One region of the Neisseria polysaccharea genome, then DNA from elsewhere that is predicted to be linked to it. Evidence: predicted binding sites of a transcription regulator. Region 1 holds the regulator's gene; the other holds the start of a gene.
The links. The regulator sigma-54, encoded in region 1, starts transcription at its own class of promoters, with help from an activator protein. The targets are predictions, from matches to a motif close to CTGGCACGCTTCATGCTT.

Region 1 (3,418 bases):
TCACGATGGTAACTTGGTGCAATGCTTCAGGCAGCAGCGTCCAGAAGTCCCAGTTGTTTGTGGCGGAACGCATATTGGTGCGCGGATCGCGTTTGACGGCTTTGTTCAGGTCGGGGAACTTACGCGGATCGCGCAGGAAGAACACGGGCGTGTTGTTGCCGACCACATCCCAGTTGCCTTCTTCGGTATAGAACTTCAGTGCAAAGCCGCGGATGTCGCGTTCCGCATCGGCTGCGCCGCGTTCGCCTGCCACGGTGGTAAAACGGGCGAACATCTCGGTTTTTTTACCGACTTCGCTGAAGATTTTGGCGCGGGTGTATTTGGTGATGTCGTGCGTTACGGTAAACGTACCGAATGCGCCCGAACCTTTGGCGTGCATACGGCGTTCGGGAATGACTTCGCGCACGAAGTCGGCGAGTTTTTCATTCAGCCACAAATCCTGCGCCAGCAGGGGGCCGCGCGGGCCGGCGGTCAGGCTGTTTTGATTGTCGGCAACAGGCGCGCCGTTGTTCATGGTCAGATGGGTGACGGGGCATTTGGAGGTAGTCATCGCTCTTGTTCCTTTTCTCAGGTTGGTCAAATGGGGGGAAACGGCTTACAGTACGATTTGGCGGAAAGCGTATTCGTAACCGGTTTCTTGATTGCAATAAATTTCTTGAATCGACATTTTGTTTTCCTTTTGTAAAAACTATGGATGCGACTATACGCCAAGATTTTCGCTATTAAAACTATGAAATCGATTTAATATTGTTATAAGCAATCGGTTTTTGATTTTCGTTTGTTTTTTGTTATCGAACGGAATCCGAACCCGCTCATTAAAACCATTTATAATGCAATGACGCTTTGCGGCATTTTTTGCGCCGACAGACTGAAAATAACAATTTCCCCCACATTATCATGACCTTACTCGGAATAAAGCTCAAACAGACCCAGCAGCTCAACCAGCGGCTGCAACAATCTTTGCGCGTATTGCAGATGTCGGGTATCGAACTTGAACGCGAGGTCGAAAACTGGCTGTCGGACAACCCCCTGCTCGAACGCAAAGACACGGATGAATTTTCCGATGCCGAGTTCAGCCATTACACTGCGCCTGCCCGTCAAATCGGCGGAGACGAAGGCGAAGATATGCTGTCCAACATCGCCGGTGAGCAGGATTTCAAGCAATACCTGCACGCGCAAGTGTGCGAACACCCGCTTTCCGACCAAGAAGCCGCCTGTGTCCACATCCTTATCGATTTCCTTGACGAGCAGGGTTATCTGACCGACAGCATCGAAGACATCCTCGACCATACGCCCTTGGAGTGGATGTTGGATGAAGCAATGCTGCAACACGCGCTGACCGCATTGAAAAAATTCGACCCGGCAGGCGTGGCCGCCGCCGATTTGACCGAATCGCTGATACTGCAGATAGAAAGATTGGGCGAATGTGCTGCCAAACCCGCCGCCCTGCATATCGTCCGAAACGCCCTCGACAGCATTGACGGCAACCGCAGCCAAACCCTCGCGCGAATAAAGAAACGCCTGCCCCAAACCGACAGCGGCACACTCGAAGCCGCACTCGACCTCATTGCTTCGCTCAATCCCTTTCCCGCCGCCGGTTTTGCCTCGTCCACGCCCACGCCGTATATCCGCCCGGATGTCTGGATTGAGGAAAGTAAGGACGGCTGGACGGTCAGTTTCAACGAAGACTCCCTGCCTCCTCTGCAAATGAACAGCGAATATTGCGAACTGATGCCGTCTGAAGGCCTCTCACCCGAATGGAAGGAAAAAATCAGCGAAGCCAGACAACGTATCGATTCGCTCGAATTGAGAAAGGCAACCGTCGTTCTCCTTGCCGAATACATCGTTAAACATCAGGCAGACTTTTTCACTTTTGGCGAAATCGGACTCGTCCCCCTGCTGATGAAAGATGCCGCCGCCGAATTGGGTGTGGCAGAAAGTACCGTTTCACGAGCCGCCAACCAAAAATATTTGTCTTGCCCGCGCGGAGTGTTTGCGCTACGCTATTTCTTCACGCAGGCAGTTCAAATGGAAGAAGGTAAAGAAGCCGTCAGCCAACACGCCGTTAAAGCCGCACTCTCCCAGCTTGTCGGCAGCGAAGACAAACGCAAGCCCTATTCTGACGAGGCACTCGCCAACCTGCTGGCTTTCCGCGGCATGGAGGTTTCCCGCCGCACAGTCGCCAAATACAGAGAATCCCTTGAGATTCCGGCAGCACACAAACGCAAAACCGCAGAATAATTTTTCAACACAATGCTACAACCCGTTTTTCCGTTCCGTCGCCGACGGACAGAACCCACCGAAGGAGCTGTATCATGAATCTGAAAATCACCGGTCTGCATTTCGACATCACCGAAGCCATCAAAAACCACGTTTCCAAGAAACTGGAACGCATCAACCGCCACGCTTCGGACATCATTTCTCTAACTGTAACGCTGTCTGTGGAAAAAGCCGGCCATAAGGCCGAGGCAGACGTACACCTTGCCGGTAAAGACCTGCACGTCGAGTCCGACGGTCAGGACATGTATGCCGCCATCGACACCCTGACAGACAAACTTGACCGCGCCGTATTGAAACACAAAGAAAAAATCGGAGAAGTCCGCAACTGACCGAATCGGTAAAATGCCGTCTGAAACGGATTTCCGTTTCAGACGGCATTGTTTATTCTGCATAACCAAACATGAAACAAATCCGCCTTATCTTGAACCGGTTTTGATGCTCAACACATACCTCCGCACAACCTGTTCCGAAAACCCTTTAAAGATGCAATGCATCAGTTAAGACGGCTGCAATAAGAAAACGGGATGCAAATCCGCATCCCGTTCCGTTTACTTCCAAGCCCCTGCAACGGCTTGCGCTTCCTTCAGACGGCATACCGTGCCGACATCCAGCCACAAACCCGTATGCTTCTGACCGCTCACGCGGTTTTGCCGCATTTCGTTCCGCAATACGGGCGCGAGTTTCGCCACACTGCCCGCTTCGATACCTCCGAACATTTCGGTGCGGTAAATGCCCACGCCGCTGAATGTCAATCCGTTGCCGCCGGATACTTCCGGCCGCACGCTGCCGTCGGGCAGCAACAAAAAATCACCGTCGGGATGGTGTGGGGGATTTTCCACCAGCCACAGATGGGCGGAAATATGCTCGGGCAGGGACGATGCCGTCTGAAACGCGGCGGTAAAATCGATGTCGGTCAACACGTCGCCATTGACGACCAAAAACGGGGCATCGCCCAACAGCGGCAATGCCCGTGCAATACCGCCTGCGGTTTCCAAGCCGCCTTCAGGTTCGGGCGAATAGGCGATGTTCACACCATATGACGAGCCGTCGCCCAAAGCCTCTTCTATCTGCCGTCCCAACCACGCATGGTTAATGACGATTTCGGTAAACCCTGCCTGCTTCAGACGGCATAGGTGCC
Region 2 (3,418 bases), on a different contig from region 1:
GATAAGCTCGGCAGGCACGCCGTATTTTTGCGCCACATCATCGATAACCGCGCGGTTTTCCGCATAAAACCGGCGCGCGCCGCGAAATTTCGCCTCGCCCGAATTTCCCGTGCGGAACACATACCACGGACGCGATGTGGAGGGTCGGTGCATAATCTTGACGATGTCCGCCTTGTAAGCCGCTTTGTCAAAAAAATCCTGCCATTCCGCCCGGGAAAAATCCCCTTTCCCGACTTCATCGTCCACAAAACGGCGGACATTTGCATTGGCAGCAAACCCGCTGTCTGATACCGGTACGGCTGCCGCGTCAAACGCGGGGCGGCTTTCTTTTTTCATTTCATCCGCGCGGGGGGCTTGGGCTTCATCTGACCGGGGCGGGCGTGCCTCCATCGCCGTACAGGCAGACAAAGCCGCCAAACAAATTGCCAGCGGCAGTATTTTTCTCTTTTTCATAAATATGTTCCGAACAAATAGGGTAAGTGGGAAAGCGGCACAAGGGGGCGCGCGAAATGCGGCATCCGCCGCAATCGGCGGCTTTGCGGAATGCCGCACGTTGCCTCTTGCACCGCCCGAAATCCGTATGCCGCCGCCGAAAATGCCGTCTGAAGGCACTTCCCCTTTCAGACGGCATTGCCTGCCGCCGTATTTGCCCGCTATCCGCAATATCGGCAGTCCAATATGTCTTTGCGGATGTCGTTCAGCAGGAAGGCTGCGGTGTCTTCGTGTTCCGCCTGTACGAAGACAAAGAGTCGGGCGATGATTTTGCCGATGAAGACTTTTTGCAGGGCGCAGGCGTCGGTCAGGGTGTGTTCCTGCAGGAAGCTGCGGATGTCTTCGGGCAAAGTGTAGTCGCGGGCAACAGCGGCAAAGCGGGCATCGGTTTGCAGGCGGTCGAGCAGGGTTTGGTTTTTGTCCAACTTAATGCCTGCTTCTTTTTCTTCGGCGGTGGCGCGGACGAACTGGTCGTAAATTTCGGCATAAAGCATATCGTTCGGACCTTCAAAAATCGTGAAGGGACGGATGTCGATAGCGATATTGCTGGCGGTGTGTCCGCGTTCAAAACCCTTCGCGCCCAAGAGTTTTTGCAACATTTGCGCGGCGGCGTAAGTGTATTCCGTGGCGAGGGTTTTGATGATGTTTGCCTCCATCAGTTGATGGGCTACGGGGGCAATAGGCGAAACAGAATAGCAGACGTAGCGGTAAAGAATCTCGGAAACCTGATGGCGGCGCTGGATTTCGCGGCGTTCGTAATCGACGAATTTGATGTCGTTGCGGACGTATCGGTTCAGGTTTTCAAGGATGTATTCCATGATGCCGTGCGTCATGCCGATCAGTTGCAGGCGGCTGCGGATAAAGATGTTTTGGAACGCGCGCAAACCGGCGGCGTCGCTCTGAGAGAGTTTCATGACGGCAGCGGCAGGCATTTGGGCATCAATGTGGTTGACGGCGTAACGGACGGCGCGCAAGCCTTCGGATGTGAGGGCTTCGTAGCGGATGTATTGTTTAGGAACGAGCAGCAGGTTGATGACTTTGGAGAGTTTGCCGTTTTTGCGTTCTTTGGCGGCGACTAGGAGGAAGTCACTTTGCGAGTTGCCCTGCCAGTATTTCGCGGCATTGACATAAATGGTTTGTTCGTCGGTATATTCGTAGTAGGACTGCATTTCGCGTGCAATCGCCGCACCGGAGGTTTCAGGTTCGGTAATGCCCAAACCGCCGCCCTCGCCTTTGAAAACCATGTCCAGACCTTGCGCGACTTGCGCTTCGTCGCCGAATTCTTGCAGGGGCTGCAACACCAGCGCGCCCTCGATGCCGGTACGCAGGGTAACGGGCACGCCGTAATGCCCCGCAATTCGCAATACTTCCTGAATTTCAAACTGGCTGCCCCTGCGGCCGCCGTGTTTTTTGTCGAGAAAGGGCAACAGCAAACCCGCCTGCTTCAAGGCAAGCCATTTGTCTTCGGGCAGGTATTGCATGAGGTTGATGCCGTCTGAAAAAATGCCGCGGAATGCGGATTCGATGTGCTTTAAAAAAGCAGCCGTGTCCATGGTTGACGGCTGCGCGCTTGATTCAGTGTGTGTCATCATATTTTCCGGTTAATTTCTATTAACGGGCAGTTTTATCAAACCGCCGCCCATAATTTAGAGTTTAGTTTCTAAAATTTACCACAAAGTATGACAGCTAACAATCCGCTTCACTGTTTTCATGCTAATCAATCTTTCAGACGGCATCAGATTATCGCCATCGTGTTAAAATCGCCGTTTGCCTTCGTATCTGAAATATTTCCGCGCCATGACCTACCCCATCCCCAAACCCCGTGAAAAATCCCGTTGGCTTAATCTGTCTCAAGGCTCGCTGCCGCTGGCTTTGGCGCGTTATCTGCCGCATAAGCGGCTCAAGGTCGTGCTGACCCAAGATGCGGAACAGGCGTTGCGCCTTCAGACGGCATGGCGGTTTTTCCGTCCGCACGATACGGCGGTGTTCCTGCCGGACTGGGAAACGCTGCCTTACGAGCGTTTTTCGCCGCATCAGGATTTGGTGTCGGAGCGGCTCTCGGCGTTGTGGCAGATTAAGAGCGGCGCGGCGGACGTGTTGTTTGTGCCGGTTGCCACGGCGATGCAGAAGCTGCCGCCCGTGCCGTTTTTGGCGGGGCGCACGTTTTGGCTGAAAACGGGGCAGACTTTGGATATAGGCCGTCTGAAAAGTGATTTGGTGGATGCAGGTTATAACCATGTTTCCCATGTTGTCGCGGCAGGCGAGTTTGCCGTGCGCGGTGGCATTGTCGATTTGTTCCCGATGGGCAGCGAAATGCCGTACCGCATTGATTTGTTCGACGATGAAATCGACAGCATCAAAACCTTCGATACCGAAACACAACGCACCATTTCTCCTGTTTCCGAAATCCGCCTGCTGCCGGCGCACGAGTTCCCCACCGACAGCGAAGCGCAAAAAATCTTCCGCAGCCGCTTCCGCGAGGAAGTCGATGGTAATCCGAACGATGCGGCTGTGTACAAAGCAGTAAGCAACGGCCACTTCGGTGCGGGCGTGGAATATTACCTGCCGCTGTTTTTTGAAAACGAGCTGGAAACGCTGTTTGACTATATCGGCGAAGACGCGCTGTTTGTCTCTTTGGGCGATGTTCACGCCGAGGCAAACCGTTTTTGGAGCGACGTTAAATCACGTTACGCCATGGCGCAGGGCGACGAAACCTATCCGCCTTTGCTTCCACAGCATTTGTATCTCTCTGCCGATGTATTCGCAGGCCGTCTGAAAAACTACGGACAGGTGCTGCCCGATGTTTCCGGCAAGGAACACACCCTGCCCGACCTTGCCGTCAACCGCCAATCCGACGAGCCTTTGCAGGCATTGAAGGACTTTCAGACGGCGTTTGAAGGACGGATTCTGCTGTGCGCCGAAAGTT

Region 2: the regulator sigma-54 is predicted to act here: its motif matches at 2,161-2,178, upstream of RDY34_RS01170 (acyl-CoA dehydrogenase family protein).

Annotation. Positions count from the first base shown of each region.
Region 1 is NZ_CAUJNZ010000005.1:108,273-111,690, forward strand. It holds gene katA (catalase KatA) at 1-550, opposite strand, end outside; gene rpoN (RNA polymerase factor sigma-54) at 898-2,241, shown strand; gene hpf (ribosome hibernation-promoting factor, HPF/YfiA family) at 2,316-2,609, shown strand; gene murU (N-acetylmuramate alpha-1-phosphate uridylyltransferase MurU) at 2,829-3,418, opposite strand, start outside.
Region 2 is NZ_CAUJNZ010000001.1:249,440-252,857, reverse strand. It holds gene mltB (lytic murein transglycosylase B) at 1-453, opposite strand, end outside; gene RDY34_RS01175 (hypothetical protein) at 362-631, opposite strand; gene RDY34_RS01170 (acyl-CoA dehydrogenase family protein) at 654-2,081, opposite strand; gene mfd (transcription-repair coupling factor) at 2,290-3,418, shown strand, end outside.